Linked DNA regions of Peribacillus sp. FSL E2-0218. Each later gene encodes a partner of the first gene's protein in a complex. Links are inferred from orthologs where the notes say so. Each region holds a gene or a part of one and is shown in the gene's direction. Other genes may lie near its edges.

The links.
Region 2: the proteins of MHI53_RS15655 (region 1) and MHI53_RS23995 are in contact, whole or in part, in a crystal structure (PDB 3TUF), measured with the Bacillus subtilis proteins. The link is inferred for Peribacillus sp. FSL E2-0218 from one-to-one orthologs.

Annotation. Positions count from the first base shown.
Region 1 is NZ_CP150304.1:3,258,297-3,263,456, reverse strand. The notes cover bases 1,468-4,171. They hold MHI53_RS15655 (SpoIIIAH-like family protein), read left to right. Parts: upstream 1,468-2,362; coding sequence 2,363-2,980; downstream 2,981-4,171. Other genes in these bases: accC (acetyl-CoA carboxylase biotin carboxylase subunit), read left to right, coding at 4,083-4,171; accB (acetyl-CoA carboxylase biotin carboxyl carrier protein), read left to right, coding at 3,577-4,068; spoIIIAG (stage III sporulation protein AG), read left to right, coding at 1,680-2,348; spoIIIAF (stage III sporulation protein AF), read left to right, coding at 1,468-1,671. Also shown: spoIIIAE (stage III sporulation protein AE), read left to right, coding at 1-1,046; more of spoIIIAF, read left to right, coding at 1,063-1,467; more of accC, read left to right, coding at 4,172-5,160. UniProt on the Bacillus subtilis protein: Involved in forespore engulfment. Forms a channel with SpoIIIAH that is open on the forespore end and closed (or gated) on the mother cell end.
Region 2 is NZ_CP150304.1:4,959,088-4,963,069, reverse strand. What follows is about bases 1-2,754. They hold MHI53_RS23995 (M23 family metallopeptidase), read left to right. Parts: upstream 1-804; coding sequence 805-1,704; downstream 1,705-2,754. Other genes in these bases: MHI53_RS23985 (rod shape-determining protein), read left to right, coding at 2,687-2,754; spoIIID (sporulation transcriptional regulator SpoIIID), read left to right, coding at 2,136-2,408; MHI53_RS24000 (VanZ family protein), read right to left, coding at 227-652; spoIID (stage II sporulation protein D), read left to right, coding at 1-206. Outside these bases: more of MHI53_RS23985, read left to right, coding at 2,755-3,688; MHI53_RS23980 (flagellar hook-basal body protein), read left to right, coding at 3,960-3,982. UniProt on the Bacillus subtilis protein: Involved in forespore engulfment and required for anchoring membrane proteins on the forespore side of the septal membrane. Forms a channel with SpoIIIAH that is open on the forespore end and closed (or gated) on the mother cell end.

The DNA of each region.
Region 1 (5,160 bases):
ATGAGCTTAAACAATATTGGGATGACATTGTCACGGAATATGGCGGATTCTTACCGGAAAGCCAGAAAGGGAGTTTCATGGATTTTGTAAGCGGGGATAAGAAATTCTCCTTTGACCAGTGGCTGAAGGGCATCACAAAATTCGTTTTTCATGAGCTGCTCGTCAACGGCAAGCTGCTGGGCTCTCTTATCCTGTTAACTGTTTTCAGCATGTTTTTGCAGAATTTGCAGAATGCGTTCGAGCAAAGTTCCGTGAGTAAGGTCGCTTATGCAATCGTTTATATGGTGCTTATCATTCTGGCGCTCAACAGTTTCCATGTCGCGATCGAATATACAAAAGACACGATAGATTTGATGATTTCCTTTTTGATGGCGCTCATCCCGCTTCTTTTGGCTTTGATAGCTGCGTCAGGCGGGCTTATATCAGCGGCCTTCTTTCATCCGGTCTTAATGTTTTTAATGAACACAAGCGGCATCCTGGTGCAATTCATCGTTCTCCCCTTATTATTCTTTGCAGCGATTTTGAGCATCGTCAGCACGCTGACCGAACATTACAAAGTAACACAGCTCGCCCAGCTTCTCCGTAACTTTGCCATCGGCATCCTTGGAGCGTTCATGACCATATTCCTTGGCGTCATTTCCGTTCAAGGGGCATCCTCCGCTGTAGCGGACGGGGTTACGATCAGAACGGCCAAATTCGTGACAGGTAACTTCATACCAGTAATCGGGCGCATGTTCACTGATGCAACGGATACGGTCATCAGTGCCTCCGTCCTTCTGAAAAATACGGTGGGCTTATCGGGCGTCATCATATTGCTGCTCATCACGACCTTTCCAGCGATAAAAATCCTGATGATTTCTTTTGTCTATAAACTGGCAGCCAGTCTTTTGCAGCCGCTTGGCGGCGGTCCGGTAATAAAATGCCTCGACATCATCAGTAAAAGCATGATTTATATTTTTGCCGCCTTGGCGATCGTATCACTCATGTTCTTTTTAAGTATCACCGTAATTATTGCCTCTGGAAACATTACACTGATGGTTCGTTAGAAAGGAGGAGGGCTTGGTGAGTTTTTTAGCTGGCTGGGTATCCAATATCATTGTGTTCGTTTTGCTTGCCACAGTAATCGATATGCTCCTTCCCAATTCAGCCTTGCAGAAATATGCCAAAATGGTCATCGGACTTTTATTGATTGCGATCATCATCACTCCTATATTGGGGTTATTCAATAAGGATTTCGATGAAATATTATCTGCCGCGACGAGCGAATTTGAAAATCAGAAAAAAAAAGATTTGGGAAATTTGACAGAAATGAAGAAAAAAGAAATACAAGCTACCCAGGGTGCATATATTTTAAAACAAATGGCTGTTGACTTAAAGGCAGATGTGGAAGAGGAGCTGATGAAGGATTATAACATGAAGATCAGTGCGATTGATGTTGCCGTCAAGAATGAGGAAAAACCAAGCGTGGAAGATTTGCAAAATATCAACATTTCTTTGGAAAAGGCAGAAGGGAAAGAAGACACTTCGATAGAGGCTGTTGCAAAAATCGATATTAACGCAGAGAGGCCATCACCTTCGAACGATGCCAATCTGGATGCGGTCAAAAGTTTTCTGGCAACAAGTTGGTCTGTCGATAAAGAGATCATTGAAATCGCCGGGGAAAGGAAGTGACTTAAGTATTGAACAAAGACAAAGGTCCATTATCCTGGCTGCAAAAACTATTGAATAAGGATCCTGACCAAAAAGAGCCGAAGGAAAAAAAACCTTCCCTGTATGTCTATGCTTTAATCGTTGTCCTTTTGGGAGCGGGGATCATGATGGCAGGTAATCTGTTGACCACCAACCAGACGGGACAAACATCCGACGTGAAGACGGTATTCAATAACAAGCAAGAAGAAAAGGATGATGTCGAAACATTCGGTCAGAAAAATCAATCCGAATTCAAGAACACGAAGGATTATGAAATATACCTTCAAAATGAAATGAAGGAAGCGTTGGAATCGATAACGGGAGTCAAGGATGTAAAAGTCGTAATCTACGTGGATGCATCCGAGAAAAAAGTATATGAAAGAAATAAAGTCACCCAAAAGCAGGTCACGCAAGAAACCGATCAGGAAGGCGGCAAAAGGACGGTCGAGGATACATCGGTGGATGAACAACTAGTTTTAGTCAAAAGCGGCGAAAAAGAAGGGCCGATCATTTCCGAAACAAAGAAACCTATTGTAAGGGGAGTCCTTGTAGTCGCTAAAGGAGCCGAAAACATTCAAATCAAAAAGTGGATCGTCGAAGCTGTCACACGATCACTTGATGTACCGAGTCACAGGGTTTCTGTCATGCCTAAAAAATAAGGGGGAAAATTATCATGTTATTAAAAAAGCAAACGGTTTGGTTATTGACTATGCTAAGTCTGGTCGTTGTCCTTTCAGTCTATTATTTAACCGCTCCTGAAGAAAATGCTGCCGATATGACGGCAACGGAGCAAGCGGAAAAGGCGGAAAATAAGGCGGAAAATAAGGCAGAAAACAAAACGGAAATGAAAACAGACAACAAAGCTGACACAAAAGGTGAAAGCAAAGGGAATAAAGAATCGTCCAAAAATGCAGAAGGTTCATCTGTAACGATAGCATCAGGGGATGAATTCGAATCATTAAGGATGCAGATCGAGGATGAACGCGCAAAGCTGAATGAAGAATTGACAGAAAAGATGGGCAATACAGACCTTTCGGCTGAAGAAAGAGACGAAGCGTATGCTAAAATCGAACAATTAAGTGAAACGAAGGTTAAAGAAAATATCATTGAAAACTTAATTGTGGCCATGGATTATAATGCTGCATTGGTTCGCGTCGATGGTACGGATGTTAAGGTAAGTGTCAAGGCTGATAAACAAACAAAAACAGAAGCCAACAACATTATCCGCCTGGTCCGCAAAGAAGTGAGCGATGCACAAAATGTAGTGGTCGATTTCCAACCTGAAAAATAATCTCAAATCAGAAGGAAACTCTGATACACAACAGCTCTAGTTTGAAGGTCTCCCTTTATAAAAAAAGGGATTTTTTTTTTGTCTTTTTCTCGTTAGTGCATCAGGAGTAAATTTTAGAGGAAAAGCTTTTTTATGCCATTTGATAGTGGGAAATCAACCAGGTATAAAGAATATACTTTTCTAAAATAGTAATATAAAGGGGAGTAACTGTTACTCCAGAAGGATAATCGCTGAAATATCCAGGTAAATGCAAAGGAAATGAAGGGTAAAGAATTCACAATATTATAATAAAGGTGTAGAATGGAAGTATGGATATCAACTTGCAACTAATCTATCATTGAATTTGTATAAGCTAATATTGTATGATGTTAGAAGCTGGTCATAAACTTTTCAATTCTCTACAGGAAACAATATTTTGGGAAAGTGAAATTTCTGTTATAAAACAGGTAGCGTGAATTCGCTTTCGGATGGAGGACCGGCTTCATCTTGCAGAATTGGACAAGATAGAGATAAGCTGAGGGTAAGAGGGTATAAGATGTTACATAAAATATTATTGCCTCACAAACTCATATTAAATTAGACAAGGGGTGCACAAAATGAAAGTGCAAGAAATTCGTGAAATCATCAAGCTAGTCGATCAATCCAATATAAGTGAATTCGTTTATGAAAATGAAGGAACGAAAATTAAATTAAAGAAAACTGAAACGGTTACAGCCATCCAGCCGGCAATTTCTCTGGACGCCCTTCAAGCCAATGCAGCTGTCGAGGTTAAGCCTGCCGCTGCTCCTGAGGCGGTAAAAGCTGTTGAACCGGCAGCACCGGCTCCTGCCGTCTCTGAACGGGAAAATTTACATAAGATCACATCTCCTATGGTAGGGACATTTTACCAATCACCTGCACCGGATTCTCCGGCCTACGTAAAAGCGGGCGATAAAGTGACAACGGATTCGATTGTCTGCATCGTCGAGGCGATGAAACTCTTCAATGAAATCGAAGCCGAAGTTAGCGGTGAAGTCGTTGAAGTCCTTGTAAAAGAAGGACAACTTGTAGAATATGGTCAACCATTATTTTTAGTAAAGCCGGAATGAGGAGCTGTTTCTAAATGATTAAAAAGGTATTAATTGCCAATCGAGGCGAAATTGCTGTCCGAATCATCCGGGCATGCAAGGAGCTGGGGATTGAGACTGTAGCGGTTTATTCGGAAGCTGACAAAGAAGCCCTTCATGTCCAAATTGCCGATGAAGCCTATTGCATCGGTCCCAAACTATCCAAAGACAGTTATTTAAATACAACGAACATCATCAGTACGGCCAAGAAAACGGGATCGGATGCGATTCACCCTGGATATGGTTTCCTTGCTGAAAATGCGAATTTTGCGGAGCTTTGCCGTGAATGCAATATCATATTCATCGGTCCTAGCCCTGAAGCGATCAATAAAATGGGAACTAAGGACGTGGCAAGGGAAACGATGCGAAAAGCTGGGGTTCCGATCGTTCCCGGTTCCAAAGGCATCATCAAAGATACCGATGAGGGAGTGGCCCTTGCCAATGAAATGGGCTACCCAGTCATCATCAAAGCCACTGCCGGCGGCGGCGGTAAAGGGATCCGGGTCGCAAGGACCGAAGAAGATCTCATCAAGGGCATTAACATCACGCAACAGGAAGCCGCGACGGCATTCGGCAATCCGGGTGTTTATATTGAAAAATTCATTGAGGATTTCCGTCATGTTGAAATTCAAGTCATGGCCGATAACCATGGCAATGCCATCCATTTAGGTGAGCGTGACTGTTCCATTCAACGACGCTTGCAAAAGCTGGTTGAAGAAACTCCATCTCCGGCACTGGATGGTGAAACACGTGCGGAAATGGGGCAGGCTGCAGTTACGGCGGCTCTTGCGGTTAATTATTCAGGAGCCGGTACCGTCGAATTTATTTATGACTATGTGAATAGAAAATACTACTTTATGGAAATGAATACACGTATCCAGGTTGAACACCCAGTCACGGAAATGGTGACAGGAGTGGATTTGATCAAAGAACAAATCAAAGTCGCTTCAGGTGATAAACTATCCCTTTCACAAGAGGATGTAACGTTTAACGGCTGGTCCATCGAATGCCGGATCAATGCGGAAAACCCAGAAAAGAATTTTATGCCTTCAGCTGGAAAAATACACATGTATT
Region 2 (3,982 bases), 1.7 Mb from region 1 along the record:
CATCGGATTTTAACTGGGAGCGCCAAGGCAACCAGATCGTCATTACGACAAGGGGCTCAGGGCACGGCGTAGGGATGAGCCAATACGGTGCAAATGGAATGGCCAGGGAAGGAAAAAACTATGAAGATATCGTAAAGTATTATTATAAAGGAGTCAAAGTACAGTCCTCCAATAAGTGGCTGAATACGATGACCGCAAAAAAATGAGAGACGGGATATCCCGTCTCTCATTTTTTTGCGGTCGCTTTTTCGATGATGGTCAAAAAGCCCCGTTCATGCTTGAAATAATGATATTGGACATGGAAATAGACAGCAGCCACTCCAATGATATCTTTTATTATATCTATTAAGGTTGCTGAGCGGTACGGAATGAAGGATTGATGGTATTCATCCAAGACTCCGTAGAGGCATGCTACAAGGGCAGCCAGCAAGCTTAGGCCTGGTTTCAGTTTTTGGTTTGCGGCAAGGGCCGATACGAATAATATGAACAAAAGGGCGAATTCCACAAGATGAAGCGCCTCTTTTATAAATCGGTCAATCGACGATGATGGGAGGTCAAGAATCATGTCATCGGGGTTGCCTGACATGATCCAGATCGCAATCATATATAGAAAAGGCAGTAAGGTTAACACGAGTTTAAGGGCTTTTTTCATAAATTAAACATCCTTCGGCAGTAAGATACCAAACATTTTACCATTCCGCGAATAAAATCGGTTTCATTTCCACAAAATAAATCTAAAAAATTTTTTTCATGCGTGTATATAATCTTAACAAAATGTTCAGAATGATTGCTGAGGTGATTAATATGAGAGAGGAAGAAAAGAAATCAACTTCCACAATCCGACGTATACTAAAACAGCGTTGGGCGTTAGCAACAATCTATATCGCAAGTGCAGCCATAATCTTAGCCGCGGCCTTCTTATTACAAAATAGTTTTAATGATTCAGCTAATGATAGCAAAGAGGAATCAGCTGAAACAGGTAAAAACTATGGCGAGCCGTCAGTAGAGGTCAATAGTAATCTTGAAACAACCAAGATGCCTGTGGCCAATGCAGATAAGACGGTAATCAAGAAACAATTTTATGATGTGAATGCAGATGAAAAGGCACAAGAAGATGCTTTGGTTTTCTACAACAATAGATATGAGCAAAACAAAGGGATCGACATTGCAATGGAAGACGGAAAGTCTTTCGATGTTAAGGCTTCATTAAGCGGGAATGTAACGAAAGTTCAAAATGATGCCTTACTTGGAAATCTAATCGAAGTAGCGCATGAAGATGGTGTCGTTACTCGTTATCAATCTGTTAAAGACATTAAAGTTGCCGTTGGCGATAAGGTAAAGCAAGGACAATCGCTTGCTGCAGCCGGAAAAAGCCAAATCAATGAAGAAGCGGGCGTACATGTTCACTTCGAAATCAGAAAAGATAACATCGCGTTGAACCCAATCGAGTTTTTTGATAAACAAGCTTCTGCCATTCAAGCTGCAACTGAAGCGGAAGGAAGCGAACTTGACGACTCAGCCAAAAAAGAAGAAACACCTGCAGTCGAAGAATCTGAAACTGGCAAGGAAGAGACTCCTGCCGTTGACGAAACTGACGAAGGCACCGAGTTAGAGAATGGCACGGATAAGGAAGGCTCAACTCCAGCTGAAGATACAACGGAAGAAAGCGGTTCTTTAAAAGATTCGTTAAATCAATCTAATTAATAAAAAGATTTTTCATAAATCAAAACGAAAACCTTGGGCGTTACGAATGACAACAACTGAAAATTTGGTAAAAGAAAGCCGTTCACTCTGGACGGCTTTCTTTTTTTTCGGGGAAATACGTTCACTTTTGCTGAAACTTTTGAATTTCCGACAAATTTCTTGGGAAATAATTTTCTCCTTACAAAATAAAACAGGTCATACTTAGAAATATATCCAAACCTCCTGTCCCATTAGGCATATATTCTTAACCAAGCTAATAAGATGTTATAAACCATGCAAAGAGAGTGTTTGAGGTGAGGAATCGTTTATTACAAATTATCTAATAGGTGAATAATTCTATCTTTCATTGTTTATAGGGCAGCGGTATTCGATTCGAAAAATACGAATCTCATTTCACACTTCTCACATCCAATTTGGGGAGGTCGAGTGGTGTGCACGATTACATCAAAGAAAGAACCATCAAGATAGGAAAGTATATCGTGGAAACTAGAAAAACGGTCCGCGTCATTGCAAAAGAGTTCGGAGTCTCTAAAAGTACAGTCCATAAAGACTTAACGGAGAGGCTGCCAGAAATTAATCCTGATTTGGCTAACGAAGTAAAGGATATATTGGATTATCATAAATCCATCCGTCACCTTAGGGGCGGGGAAGCAACGAAATTAAAATATAAACGCTCTGAAAGAGAAGAAGAAATCGTCAAATAAACAGGGGACCATTCCGGCATTTGGATGTGAGTCGAGCCATCAGGGACAGGATGAAATCCGAACCTTGACGGCCATTCACTGCCGGGTTTTTTTTTTGGCAAAAACAAGGATAGTACATATGGTATTGAAATTACTTACATTTTGGTAAAATAGGAAATAAAAGTATTCATTAACGTTTATTTATAATTCATACTTACTTGTGTCAATGCAATATGGTAAAATAAACAATTAGGACAGAAGTAGGTTATATGTGAGGATATTCAAGGAGGATTTAAGAAATGTTTGCTAGAGATATTGGGATAGATCTTGGAACAGCCAATGTTCTTATACATGTCAAAGGTAAAGGAATTGTGTTAAATGAGCCTTCGGTAGTGGCGATTGATAAGAATACGAACCGTGTTCTTGCAGTCGGGGAAGAAGCTCGTAAAATGGTAGGCCGGACCCCGGGAAACATCATCGCCATTCGCCCTTTGAAAGATGGAGTCATTGCCGATTTTGATGTAACAGAATCGATGCTTAAGCATTTTATCAATACATTGAATGTCAAGGGCTTCCTTTCCAAGCCGAGGATTCTGATTTGCTGCCCGACAAACATAACGAGTGTCGAACAAAAGGCAATCAAAGAAGCTGCTGAAAAAAGCGGCGGGAAAAAAGTATTTCTTGAAGAAGAACCGAAAGTGGCTGCAATCGGCGCCGGCATGGATATTTTTCAACCGAGCGGCAATATGGTCGTGGACATAGGCGGAGGTACGACGGATATTGCCGTACTGTCAATGGGTGACATCGTTACATCTTCTTCCATTAAAATGGCCGGTGACAAATTCGACAACGAAATCCTGCATTATATCAAGCGGAAGTACAAGCTTCTGATTGGTGAGCGTACAGCGGAAAACATCAAGATCCAGGTTGCGACGGTATTCCCAGGTTCACGCAATGAAGTCATCGACATTCGTGGCCGTGATATGGTGTCGGGCCTGCCTAGGACCATATCTGTCAACTCTGAAGAAATCGAGGAAGCTCTTCGCGAGCAGGTTTCCGTCATTGTACAAGCTGCCAAAAGCGTGCTTGAGCGGACACCGCCTGAACTTTCGGCTGACATCATCGACCGCGGCGTCATCTTAACGGGCGGGGGAGCCTTGCTTCATGGCATCGATTTACTGCTTGCCGAAGAACTTAAAGTCCCTGTACTGGTTGCAGAGCATCCAATGGATTGTGTAGCAATAGGAACTGGGATCATGCTCGATAATATGGACAAGTTGCCAAGGCACAAATTCAACTAAAAAGCGGATGGAAATCTGCATCATAAGATAAGGGTCTAAGGTTCAGACAAACATGGGGCATAGTGAAAGTGCGTGCGGTTCTAGTACTGATGAGCAATAGGCCCTCTTCTTTTATATCGGGTATTTAACACCATTCCTTTAAATCTGACCTAACCAATATTATTTCTGCCTAAAGCTTTTCATTTTCCTTAAGATACCGATGTTCATGTCCGATAAGAAAGATATGAGGAAATGAACGGCAGGAGTCTTTAAAGAATGAGGAGTGAAGAAGATGCTAAGAGGATTTTATACAGC